Regions from separate parts of the Brevundimonas naejangsanensis genome, predicted to be linked through region 2. Evidence: predicted binding sites of a transcription regulator. Region 2 holds the regulator's gene; the other holds the start of a gene.

Region 1 (6,529 bases), 170 kb from region 2:
GATCCGGGGGAATGGGCCGCCTGGTTCGCGGCCGCCGGGGTGGCGCCCGCCGACGCCGCCCCGCCGCCGCGCCTGACCGCCGACAACCAGGCGATGGAGGTGGCGGCGGCGCTGGGCGACCAGGGCGTGGCCCTGGGCTCGCCCATCCTCTACGGCCGCGAGATCGAGCGCGGCCTGCTGGTGCGGCCGTTCGAGGCGACGGTGGCCCTGGCCGAGGGTTATTGGCTCTGCTACCCGCCCGGCCGCCGCCTGACCCCCAAGATCGCCCGCTTCCGCGACTGGATTCTGGGAACGGCGAGGTCCGACCCGGCGGTGGGCGAAGGGGCGCGGCTGGCCGGGCGCGAGGTGGGGGAGACGGGCTCCTGATCCTTCTCCCCTTGCGGGAGAAGGTGGCCGAGCGGAGCGAGGTCGGATGAGGGGTTGCGCCGCCATTTGACCAAGTCGCCTTCATCCACTGTGGAGATACCCCTCATCCGTCAGCCTTCGGCCGCCACCTTCTCCCGCAAGGGGAGAAGGAAAAAAGAAAGGGCGGGACCTTTCGATCCCGCCCTTCCGTGGTCTCAGCGTTGGTCAGCGTGGACTTAGAAGTCCATGCCGCCCATGCCGCCCATACCGCCCATGTCGGGGGCGCCGGCCGAGGCCTTCTTGGGCGCGTCGGCGATGGCGGCTTCGGTCGTGATCATGATGCCCGCGACCGAGCCGGCCGAGGCCAGGGCCGAGCGCACGACCTTGGCCGGGTCGATGACGCCCATCTCCACCAGGTCGCCGTACTCTTCGGTCTGGGCGTTGAAGCCGAAGTTGGCCTTGTCCGACTCCAGCACCTTGCCGACCACGATCGAGCCTTCGACGCCCGAGTTCTCCGAGATCTGACGGATCGGAGCCTGCAGGGCGCGGCGGACGATGTTGACGCCGGCGGTCTGGTCGGCGTTGTCGACCTTCAGGTCGGCCAGCACCTTGGAGGCCTTCAGCAGGGCCACGCCGCCGCCCGGGACGATGCCTTCGTCGGCGGCCGCGCGGGTCGCGTTCAGGGCGTCGTCGACGCGGTCCTTCTTCTCCTTGACCTCGACCTCGGTCGAGCCGCCGACGCGCAGGACGGCGACGCCGCCGGCCAGCTTGGCCAGACGCTCTTGCAGCTTCTCGCGGTCGTAGTCCGAGGTGGTGTCCTCGATCTGACGCTTGATCTGGCCGACGCGGGCTTCGATGCCGTCCTTCTCGCCAGCGCCTTCGACGATGGTGGTGTCGTCCTTGGTGATCTGGACCTTCTTGGCCTTGCCGAGCATGTCGAGCGTGACCGTCTCAAGCTTGATGCCGAGGTCTTCCGAGATGACCTGGCCGCCCGTCAGGATGGCGATGTCTTCCAGCATGGCCTTGCGGCGGTCGCCGAAGCCCGGAGCCTTGACGGCGGCGACGCGCAGGCCGCCGCGCAGCTTGTTGACCACCAGGGTGGCCAGGGCTTCGCCTTCGATGTCCTCGGCGATGATCAGCAGGGGGCGGCCCGACTGAACCACGGCTTCCAGCACCGGCAGCATCGGCTGCAGCGAGGTCAGCTTCTTCTCGTGGAGCAGGATGAGCGGCTCCTCGAGGACGGCCTCCATCTTGTCCGGGTTGGTGATGAAGTAGGGCGACAGGTAGCCGCGGTCGAACTGCATGCCCTCGACGATGTCGACGGTGGTTTCGGCGGTCTTGGCTTCCTCGACGGTGATGACGCCTTCGTTGCCGACCTTGGCCATGGCTTCGGCGATCAGGCCGCCGATTTCAGCGTCGCCGTTGGCCGAGATGGTGCCGACCTGGGCGATTTCCGAGTTGTTGGAGACCGGCTTGGAGATCGACTTGACCTCTTCCAGCACCGCGTCGACGGCCTTGTCGATGCCGCGCTTCAGATCCATCGGGTTCATGCCGGCGGCCACGGCCTTCAGGCCTTCCTGGACGATGGCCTGGGCCAGGACGGTGGCGGTGGTGGTGCCGTCGCCCGCCTTGTCGTTCGCCTTGGATGCGACTTCGCGGATCATCTGGGCGCCCATGTTCTCGAAGGCGTCTTCCAGCTCGATTTCCTTGGCCACCGAGACGCCGTCCTTGGTCGAGCGCGGGGCGCCGAAGGACTTCTGGATCACGACGTTGCGGCCCTTGGGACCCAGGGTCACCTTGACGGCGTCAGCCAGGACGTTGACGCCCTTCAGCATCTTGTCGCGGGCGTCGGTGTTGAACTTTACGATTTTAGCGGCCATGCGGGCTGCTCCTATCTAGATGTTTTTACGTAGAAAACCGGAAACCTGAGGTCAGTCTTACGACAGCACGCCCAGGACGTCGGATTCCTTCATGATGATCAGGTCTTCACCGTCGATCTTGACCTCGGTGCCCGACCACTTGCCGAACAGGATGCGGTCGCCGGCCTTCAGTTCCAGGGCGACGTGCTTGCCGTCTTCGTCACGGACGCCGGGGCCCACGGCGACGACTTCGCCTTCCTGCGGCTTTTCCTTGGCCGTGTCGGGGATGATGATCCCACCCTTGGTCTTGGATTCTTCTTCAACGCGCTTGACCAGCACGCGGTCGCCGAGCGGACGAAACGCCATCTGAGTAACTCCCGTTAGGATGTTGATTTCAGCCCTCGGAGCCCACGACTTTGGCAGTCGCCCTCCCCGAGTGCTAACGACCGGGGAGTTAGGCAGGGGGGCGAGGGGCGTCAAGGCCTGAGCCCCGGAAAGCAGGCTGCAACATGAAGCGCAGATGAACGGACCTCCCCGGGGACGTTCAGACAGGCGTCGCTACAAGGGACAGGACGGATCAACCGGCTTTCGAAAGGAGCCCGCCATGAAGACCATGTCCAAGATCGGCGTCGGCGCGATCGCTCTCACGATGCTGGCGACCACTCCCGCCGCCGCCCAGTCCTATCGCGACCGCGATCGCGACAACACCGGCCGTGACGCCGTGCTCGGCGCCGTGGTCGGCGGCGTCGCCGGGGCCCTGATCGGCCAGGGCGATGGCCGCTACATCGCCGGGGGCGCCCTGGCGGGCGCGGCTCTGGGCGTGGCCTCCTCGGATAGCGATCGGGCCAACTGCGACTATTACCGCGGCGGCCGCTGCTATCGGAACCGGGGCCACTGGGAGCGCGACCACGGCATCAACAGCCGTGACGGCTACTACCGCAACGACGGCCGCTACTATCGCGACGGCCGCTACTGGCGGAACCACGGCGAGTGGCGCAGCTATCAGAACCGCCGCGACCGCGACTATCGCTACGATCGCCGCTGGTAGGCGGATCGTCTGAAGGAAAGAAGGCTCGGCCGCCCGGCCGGGCCTTTTTTCGTGGGCTCAGGCGGCCGTCGCGCGCGCCTTGCCGATCCGGCCCAGATGGGTGATCCCGAACCCTTCGGGGACTTCAGTCCATAGCCGAGCGCGCGGTCGAAACCCACGTGGGCCAGCCAGATCAGGGCCAGGGCGGTCGCCAAGGGGGCGGCGGTCAGCAGGCCGGCCGCGACCAGCGCCAAGGGGCCGATCAGGCTGTGGGCCAGGTTGTAGGCCCAGGCCCCGACGCGCGGCCCGGCCAGATAGCCGGCGAAGGACAGGTCCGGCGCCAGGAAGAGGACGGCGAACAGCAGCCAGCTCTGTTCGGTCCGGGCGTAGGCCAGGGCGGCGACGGCCAGCAGGGCCAGGCCCTCGAGCCGCTGCCAGGCGGGAGCGATTACGGTCATCGGATCAGCCTTTGCAGGAGGGCCGCGGTCGACGGGTCGAGGTCGGGCGCGGGAGCCCTGGCCGCGACGTCCCTGAGGATGGACTTCGCCAGGGCCTTGCCCAATTCGACCCCCCATTGATCGAAGCTGTTGATGTCCCATAGCACCCCTTCGACGAAGGTTTTGTGTTCGTAGAGGGCGATCAAGGCGCCCAGGGCCTGGGGCGTCAGGGCGTCCAGGACGATGGCCGTAGAGGGGCGGTCGCCGGGGAAGGTCTTGTGCGGGGCCAGGCGGTCGGCCTCGTCTTCGGACGCGCCGGAGGCGATCAGTTCGGCGCGGGCCTGGATCTCGCTCTTGCCCAGCATCAGGGCCTGGGCCTGGGCCAGGGCGTTGGCCCACAGGGGGCTTTCCGAAGTCTCTCCGTCGGTCGAGGCGACGATGACGAACTCGGCCGGAACGACCTGCGGGCCCTGGTGGATCTGCTGGAAGAAGGCGTGTTGGCCGTTGGTGCCGGGCTCGCCGAAGACGACGGGGCAGGTCGGACGGCCGACGGGCGAGCCGTCGCGGCGCACCCGCTTGCCGTTCGACTCCATCTCCAGCTGCTGCAGGAAGGCCGGCAGGCGGCGCAGGGCGTGGGCGTAGGGGGCGACGGTGCGCGCCGGGCGGCGCAGGCCGTCGACGTTGTAGATCTGGGCCAGGGCCAGCAGCACGGGCGCGTTCGTCTCCAGCGACGCCTCGAGGAAGTGGCGGTCCATTTCGGCGGCGCCGTCGAGGAAGCCCTGGAAGGCGTCCCAGCCCAGGCCGATGACGCAGGACAGGCTGACCGCCGACCACAGGGAGTAGCGCCCGCCGACCCAGTCCCGGAAGGCGAAGGTCCGGCCGCAGCCGAAGCCGGCCGCCTTCTCGGGCGCGGCGGTGACGCCGATGAAGTGCCGGGCCATCCCCTCGGCGGGCAGGGCGGCGGCCAGCCAGGCCTTGGCCGCCTCGGCGTTGGCCAGGGTCTCCTGGGTGGTGAAGGTCTTGGACACGACCACGACCAGCGTGGTCTCGGGGTCCAGCCCGGTCAGGGCTTCCGCCATGTCGCGCGGGTCGATGTTGGCGACGAAGCGCAGGTCGATTTCGGGATCGAGCGGGCGCAGGGCGTCCCAGATCAGGCGCGGCCCTAGGTCCGAGCCGCCGATGCCGACATGGACCACCGCCTGGAACGGGCGGCCCGTGGCCCCTGTCTCGTTTCCGGACCGCACGGCCTCGGCGTAGGCCCGCATCTCGGCGCGCACGGCCTCGACCTCGGCCGAGACCGGCTCGCCCAGGGCGCGGAAGGCGGCGCCGGCGGGGGCGCGCAGGGCCGGATGCAGCACCGCCCGCCCCTCGGTCAGGTTGACGGCCTCGCCGCCGAACAGGGCCGCGCGGCGGCCCTCGACGTCGCAGGCGCGGGCCAGGGCCAGGGCGGCCTCGAACCCGGCCTTCGTCCAGCTCTGCTTGGACAGGTCCAGGCGCAGGCCCGCGGCCTCGACCGTCATCCGCGCCAGCCGGCCGGGGTCGGCCGCGAACTGATCGACGATGCGGGCGTCGGCGTCCCGGCGGGCGGCGGCTTCCAGTTCGGTCCAGGCGGCGTGCGGCATCGACGGCTCCCCCACTGCGTCTTGGTACGACGCTTGCAAGCTCTCGTTTACGGCTCAGGCCGACAAGAGTTCAATCCAGGACCGGGTCAACAAGGATTTCCAAGGCAGGAAGTCCGGCCGTCCCGGCCGATCGTGAAAGGCCCGCCATGTCCTGCGCCCTCGCCCTCGCCGTCGCCCTGATGCTGGCCGACCCCGCCGTGGCCGAAGCCGCCGCCCAGCCGCCCATGGACCCGGCCGCCCCGGTCTCGGTGGCGCACGAGCCCCTGTTCGCCGACCTGGCGGCCCGCTCGGGCGCGTTGAAGGCGGTGGTCGACGGCTGGATCGCCTCGGGCGAGGCGGACCGGGCGGGCTTCTTCGCCGGGGCGGCCTTCGGCGCCTTCAAGGATCAGGCGGCCGACCTGGCCCGGCGCGACCTGCAGGGCCATCTGGCGCTCAAGGAGCGGGGGACGGACAACGACCTGAAATGCATCCTGCGCGGCATTTCCGAGGACATCCCGGTCAAGATCGCCGCGCTGGAGGCCGCCCCCGACGCCGCCGAGCGCAAGCTCGCCCTGGACGAGCTGGCCTATCTGCTCAACGACAACGTCGAGGTCATCACCTCGCCGCCTCGCCCGGCGGCGTAGCGTTCTTTTCTGGGCCTATCGCGCTCGCGCTGCTTGAGGCCCGTGCTGGTCTCCCTTCCCCCTCGATGGGGGGAAGGGCGGGGGATGGGGGTGAACGCGCTAGGTTTGAAGGTGGGCGCCAGAGACGCCTGCGTCGCCCGCGCCTCAACGGAAACCGCCTGCCCACACCCCCGCCCAACCCTCCCCCATCGAGGGGGAGGGCTTTGAGGCTCAGCCCTCCACCGTCTCCGGGTATTTGATCGAACAGCCGTAGGGCTGGGCGAAGGCGGTCTGGACGGGACGACCGGCTTTGGCGTCGGCCAGGGCGGCGCGGACGAAGTTGTTCGCCCCTTGCAGGTCCTCGACCTTGTTGGTCGGCTTGTCGTCGATGCCGCCGACGTAGATCAGCCGGCCCTCGGGGTCGATGATCCGCATGTCGGGCGTGGTCTTGGCGTCGTAGCGCTTGCCCACCTCGCCGGTCGGGTCGAGCAGCAGATGGGTGAAGGCGGCCTTGTGCTTGGCCTGCCAGGCCTTCGCCTCCTCGCCCTCGACGAAGCCTTGCGTGCCCGGGGCCGAGGAGATGATGGTCAGCCAAACCACGCCGTCGGCCGTCGCCTCGCGCTGCAGGGCCTGCATG
Region 2 (6,529 bases):
TGGGTCGTCGAGGACAGCTCCTTCTTGGCCTTTTCAGCCTCTTCCTTCAGGCGCTGCAGGGCCAGCTTGTCCGAGCGCAGGTCGACGCCCTGCTCCTTCTTGAACTCGTCGGCCAGGTAGTCGACCAGACGCATGTCGAAGTCTTCACCGCCCAGGAAGGTGTCGCCGTTGGTCGACTTCACCTCGAACACGCCGTCGCCGATCTCCAGGATCGAGACGTCGAAGGTGCCGCCGCCCAGGTCATAGACGGCGATCTTCTGACCATCGTTCTTCTCAAGACCATAGGCCAGGGCCGCCGCGGTCGGCTCGTTGATGATGCGCAGGACTTCCAGACCGGCGATCTTGCCGGCGTCCTTGGTCGCCTGACGCTGGGCGTCGTTGAAATAGGCGGGAACGGTGATGACGGCCTGGGTGACCTTCTCGCCTAGATAGGCCTCGGCGGCCTCCTTCATCTTGCCCAGGGTGAAGGCCGAGACTTGCTGGGGCGAATAATCCTTGCCGTGGGCGCGGACCCAGGCGTCGCCGTTCGGACCCTTGACGATGTCGAAGGGCACCATGCCCTTGTCCTTGGCCACCACCGGGTCGTCATAGTTGCGGCCGATCAGGCGCTTGATGGCGAAGAAGGTGTTGGCGGGGTTGGTCACCGCCTGACGGCGCGCCGGCTGGCCGACGAGAATCTCGCCGCCGTCCTGAATCGCGACCACCGACGGGGTGGTGCGGGCGCCTTCGGCGTTCTCAATGACCTTGGGGTTCTTGCCGTCCATGACGGCGACGCACGAGTTGGTCGTGCCGAGGTCGATGCCGATGATCTTGGCCATGGGCTTGTCTTTTTCACTCCTTGCGGCGGGCGGTGCGGCGGCCTTGGAAACAAGCGCCGCGCGTGACCGCCCCCTGACGGGCTTCTGAAGAAATGCCGCGCCGGACGACGCCCGGCTTGGCGGTGAAGGGGATCGACGACATGCCCCTAGCGAAAGCGGGGTTATCATCGGGTTGGCTCGGATATGGGAAAGACCGCAGGGGCCGCAAGGCCTTCTGTCGGCTTAGCGCTAGATTCGACGGCATATTGCAGACAGGGGCGTCGTTGACCCCTTAAAATCGCCTGATGAGCCCTGTCCTGCCTCGCGAAGCGCCGACCGCCGTGCCTGGATTTCGCCTGTGGCCCCAGGCGCTGGACTCTGCCGCCCAGGTGGCGCTCCTCGCCGAGGTCCGGTCGGGGCTGGAGGCCGCGCCCCTCTATCGGCCGGTCACGCCGGGCGGGCGGCCCTTCTCGGTGCGGATGAGCAATTTCGGCCCGCTGGGCTGGGTCTCGGACCGTGGCGGCTATCGCTATCAGCCCGCCCATCCCGAGACGGGCGCGCCCTGGCCGCCGATCCCGCCGCGCCTGCTGGCGCTGTGGGACGCCCTGACCGGCTGGCCGAGCCCGCCCGACGCCTGCCTGGTCAACCTCTACCAGGGCGAGGCCCGGATGGGCCTGCACCAGGATCGCGACGAGCGCGACCTGACGGCGCCGGTGCTATCGGTGTCACTGGGCGACACGGCCGTCTTCCGCATCGGCCCGGCCGAGGGTGGGCCTACCCGCACCGTGCGCCTGGCCTCGGGCGACGCCTGCGCCCTGACCGGGCCTGCAAGGCTGGCGCGGCACGGGGTCGACCGGCTGCTGGCGGGCTCGTCGCGGCTGCTGCCCGGCGGCGGCCGGGTCAACCTGACCCTGCGGGTCGCGGGCTGACGACGGAAAGACTCGACGGAACGGCGACATCCGAGTCACTCTCGCCGCTTCACAGCGCCGAACCGGAGACCCGCGATGACCCTGATCACCCGGCCCGAGGGCCTGAGCGCCGACCAGATCGCCCCCAGCCGCCGGAGCCTGGGCGTGGCCGCCCTCGGGGGCGTCGCCTTCGCCGCCTACGCCCCCGCCGCCCTCAGCCAGGCGGCGCAGCCGATCACCACCGACAGCGCGGGCCTGGTCGCCGAGACCGCGAGCTGGCGGGCGCCCGACGGCTTCGACCTGCCCGCCTATGTCGCCCGGCCCCAGGGCGCCGGCCCCTTCCCCGTGGTCATCGTCGTGTCCGAGATCTTCGGCGTGCACGAATACATCCGCGACGTCTGCCGCCGCCTGGCCAAGGCAGGCTACGCCGCCGTGGCGCCGGCCTTCTTCGTCCGCGTCCAGGACCCCGCGCCGCTCAGCGACATGCAGGCCATCATGCGCATCGTCGCCGCCGCCGGATATGAGCAGGTCATGGGCGACGTTTCCGGCGCCCTCGACTGGATCGGCCGCCAGCCCTGGGCCGACGGGCGCAAGGCCGCGATCACCGGCTTCTGCTGGGGCGGCAAGGTGGTGTGGCAGGCTTGCGCCCGCTTCCCCGCGCTGGACGCCGGGGCCGCCTGGTACGGCCGCCTGGCCCCCCCGGCAGACGCCACCGAAGCCCAGAAGACGGCGGGCCGGCCCTGGCCCGTCGACCTGGCCGACGATCTGAAGTGTCCGGTGCTGGGCCTCTACGGCGGCCAGGACGCGGGCATCCCGCTGGACAGCGTCGAGGCCATGCGCGCCGCTCTGACCCGCGCCGCCCCGTCCAGCCACGGCGCCGCCGCCAGCGAGATCGTGGTCTATGGCGACGCCCCCCACGGCTTCCACGCCGACTACCGCGCCTCCTACCGCGAGGCCGACGCCAAGGACGGCTGGCGGCGGATGCTGGCGCTGTTCGGAGAGCGACTGAAGGCGTGAGTCCAGACCCGGCTCACACGCCCTCCCCCTCGATGGGGTAAGGGCGGGGGTGCAGGCGGGACGCATCCAATAGGACCGCGGAGACGCGGGCGCGTCTCCTGCGCACGTTCCGGCAAACCTTGCGCCCTAACCCCCATCCCCGCCCTTACCCCATCGAGGGGGAAGGGAGACGAATGCAAAACGGCCCGACGGGTCTGCGCCGGGCCGTTCGTCATTCATGCCGGAAGCCTCAGGCCTTGCCGTCGAAATTCTCGCCGGTCGCCTTCGGGTCGGCGTAGGCGCCGCCTGCGGCCGGGCCCGAGCCCTTGGCCGCCACCACCACCATGGCGGCGCGCACCGTACGGCCGAACAGGGCGTAGCCGGGCTGCAGCGTCTGGATCACCGTGCCGCCGGGCACCGTGTCCGAGGGCTGCTCCATCATGGCCTGGTGCAGGTGCGGGTCGAAGGCCTCGCCCGGGCCCGGCTCGACGCGCGTCAGGCCATTGGCCTCGAAGGCCGACAGCAGGGACTTCTGCGTCAGCTCCAGCCCCGTGATCATGGCGGCGGCGGGGCCCTCGGCGTCCTTGGGCGCCGACGCCAGGCCGCGCTCCAGCGTGTCGGCCACGCCCAGCAGGTCCTTGGCGAAGCGCTGGATGGCGTAGGCGCGGGCGTCGTTCTGCTGCGTCTCGGCGCGGCGCTTGGTGTTCTCGGCCTCGGCCACGGCGCGCAGGGCGCGGTCCTTCCACTGGTCGCGCTCGGCGATCAGGGCGTCGACCACGGCCATGTCGCCGTCGGCGCCTTCCGCGGCGGCGTCCGCCTCGGACTCCTTGATGTCCTGCTCGAGTTGGTCCCGGGTCTCGTCGTTGATGTCCGTCACGTTTCCTGTCCGTCCAGAATCCGCCCCAGCACCCGGGCGGTGTAGTCCACCAACGGGATGACACGGGCGTAGTTCAACCGCGCGGGCCCGATGACGCCGATGGCGCCCAGCACCCGCTGCCGGCCCGACATATAGGGCGCCGCGATCACGGCGGAACCCGAAAGCGAAAAGAGTCGCGTTTCCGCGCCGATAAAGATGCGCACCCCCTGGGCGGCGCCGACGTCGTCGAGCAGGCCGATCAGCTGTTCCTTCTGCTCCAGATCGTCGAACAGCACCCGGACCCGCTCCAGGTCCTCGGCCGCCTGGGCGTCCTGCAGCAGGTTGGCGCGGCCGCGCACGATCAGGTTGCGGTCGCGCTCGCCGCCGCTCCAGGCGGCCAGGCCTTCCTCGACCAGCCGGGCGGCGGCGGCGTCGAGCTCGCGCCGCGCGACCTCCATCTCGCCCTTCATCTCGTGGCGGGCCTCGGCCAGGGCCCGCCCCTTCAGCCGCGCGTTGAGGAAGTTCGACGCCTCCTGCAGGGTCGAGGCCGTCACCCCCGGCGCCAGCCCCATCAGCCGGTTCTCCACCGTGCCGTCGTCGGCCACCAGCACCGCCAGGGCCTGGCCCCCGCCCAGGGCGACGAACTCGACGTGGCGCACCCCCGCCTCGCGCACCGGGCTGGCGACGATACCCGCCCCGCCCGCCAGGCCCGACAGCAGGGAGGAGGCGGCGTCCAGGGCCTCCTCGACGTTGCGGCCCGGCCCCTGGCCGCCCAGGACGGCGAGGCGCGCGTCGATCTCGCGCCGCTCCTCCTCGCCGATGTCCCCGACCTCCAGCAGGCCGTCGACGAACAGGCGCAGGCCCGCATGGGTCGGCGCCCGCCCGGCCGAGGCGTGGGACGAGGCCAGCAGCCCCGCCAGGGTCAGGTCCTGCATGGTGTTGCGGATCGAGGCCGGCGACAGGGCCACCCCGCCGCGCGACAGGGTGCGCGAGCCGACCGGCTCGCCCGTCTCCAGATAGTTCTCGACCACCCGGCGGAAGATGTCGCGCGCCCGCGCGTCCAGCGTCGCCAGCCCCGGCGAGGGATGCAGCAGGGACATCATGCCGACGCCCTCCGCCCCGTCATGACGGGCCGAAAGCGCGGGGCAGGGTTCGAGGCGCGGGACAGGCTCATGGTTTCAGGATAAGCACCCGCCATCCCGCTTCCAAGGAATTCCCATGCGCCCGTCCGAACGCACCCCCGAACAACTCCGCACCGTCACGCTGGAGACCGGCGTCAACCGCTACGCCGAGGGCTCGTGCCTGGTCTCCTTCGGCCACACCAAGGTGCTGGTCACGGCCTCGGTCGAGGAGAAGGTGCCGGGCTGGATGCGCAACACCGGCCAGGGCTGGGTCACGGCCGAATACGGCATGCTGCCGCGCGCCACCCACACCCGCGGCCGCCGCGAAGCCGCCGCCGGCAAGCAGTCGGGCCGCACCCAGGAGATCCAGCGCCTGATCGGCCGCTCCCTGCGCGCCGTGGTCGACCTCAAGGCCCTGGGCGAGCGTCAGGTGCTGATCGACTGCGACGTGATCCAGGCCGACGGCGGCACCCGCACCGCCGCCATCACCGGCGCCTGGGTGGCCATGGCCTCGGCCTTCGACTACCTGCGCGAGGAGGGCGTGCTGGCGACCAATCCGATCGTCGACCAGGTGGCGGCCGTGTCGTGCGGCGTGTTCAACGACTTGCCGGTGCTGGACCTCGACTATGAGGAGGACTCCACCGCCGAGGCCGATTCCAACTTCGTCCTGACCGGCGCCGGCCAGATCGTCGAGATCCAGGCCACCGGCGAGAAGCGCGGCTTCTCGCGCCCCGAATTCGACCGCCTGTTCCAGCTGGCCGAGATCGGCTGCGGCGAACTGTTCGCCCTGCAGAAGGCCGCCCTGGAGGCCGTGAAGCGCTAGGCCGCGCCCGGCAACGAACCGGATCGGGGGAGCGGCGTTCCATGCAGCGCCCCCGACACGGAGTCCGCCCATGATCCGCTTCCGTCACGCCGCCTGCGCGGCCGCCCTCGTCCTGGCGGCCTGCCACCCGCGCGCCGAGGCGCCGCCCGCGCCCGAAGCGCCCGCCGCAAACACCGCCGCCGCCCAGACCCCCTTCAACGCATCCGCCGCCGTCTCGGCGCCGGCGATGATCCCCGCCTCGACAAGCGCGCCTCAGGTCCAGGCCCCCGCGCCCAAGACCCGCGTCCCCGAGGCCCGCCTGCCCGAGGGGCCGGACATGGCCCCCCGCCGCGTTCCGCTCGAGCCGGGCAGTTGTCGCGCCGAGATCGGCGAGGCCGCCTCCGCCCGCCTGGTGCGGCGCTGCATCCGCGTCAGCCCCGCCACCCATCCGCCCTGCCACGCCGACAACCCCTGCGCCATGATCCAGGAGGAGATCGACCGGGGCTGCGCCATGTGGACGGAAACCGACCAGCCCCTGCCGAAGGAATGCGCCGCCTGACCCTCGGCGCCGCGCCTCTCCCTCCCCTTCATGGGGAGGGTGGTCGACGCGAAGCGGAGACCGGGTGGGGAGGGCCAGGCGATCTAGCCTCGGCGTTTGATTTGCCTGGCCGCCTCCACCCGGCTTCGCCTGCGGCTCAGCCACCCTCCCCGTCCCGGGGAGGGAGAAATCGCGCTCAGGCACAAAAAAGGCCCCGCTGTCGCCAGCGGGGCCTCTTCATTTCAGCCGTAAGGCTTAGTCGCGACGGCGACGGCCGCGGTCGCCGCCGTTGCGGTCGCCGTCCCGCTTGGGACGGCCGCCGGTGTCTTCCGACAGCGGGGCCTCGCCGCGTTCAGCGCGCTCGGCGTTGATCTTGTCGGTGATGTCCTCGCCGGTTTCCTGATCGACGACCTTCATCGACAGCTTGGTCTTGCCGCGATCGTCGAAGCCCAGGAACTTGACCTTGACCTCCTGGCCTTCCGACAGGACGTCGGCCGGGTTGGCGACGCGC

What was found. The regulator HrcA, encoded in region 2, represses chaperone genes, less so after heat shock. The targets are predictions, from matches to a motif close to GTTAGCANTCNNNNNNNNNGANTGCTAAC.
Region 1: a site for HrcA is predicted at 2,620-2,648, ahead of groES (co-chaperone GroES). Genes of this name have one in related genera too.

What each region holds. Positions count from the first base shown of each region.
Region 1 covers NZ_CP032707.1:1,027,176-1,033,704, reverse strand. Annotated here, with positions in the region: gene D8I30_RS04860 (LysR substrate-binding domain-containing protein) at 1-366, shown strand, start outside; gene groL (chaperonin GroEL) at 582-2,225, opposite strand; gene groES (co-chaperone GroES) at 2,283-2,570, opposite strand; gene D8I30_RS04845 (hypothetical protein) at 2,809-3,252, shown strand; gene D8I30_RS04840 (DUF4260 domain-containing protein) at 3,234-3,689, opposite strand; gene pgi (glucose-6-phosphate isomerase) at 3,686-5,290, opposite strand; gene D8I30_RS04830 (hypothetical protein) at 5,437-5,913, shown strand; gene D8I30_RS04825 (thioredoxin family protein) at 6,124-6,529, opposite strand, start outside.
Region 2 covers NZ_CP032707.1:1,199,767-1,206,295, reverse strand. Annotated here, with positions in the region: gene dnaK (molecular chaperone DnaK) at 1-818, opposite strand, end outside; gene D8I30_RS05675 (alpha-ketoglutarate-dependent dioxygenase AlkB) at 1,103-1,726, shown strand; gene D8I30_RS05670 (dienelactone hydrolase family protein) at 1,802-2,722, shown strand; gene grpE (nucleotide exchange factor GrpE) at 2,952-3,578, opposite strand; gene hrcA (heat-inducible transcriptional repressor HrcA) at 3,575-4,657, opposite strand; gene rph (ribonuclease PH) at 4,776-5,501, shown strand; gene D8I30_RS14570 (hypothetical protein) at 5,572-6,039, shown strand; gene pnp (polyribonucleotide nucleotidyltransferase) at 6,274-6,529, opposite strand, start outside.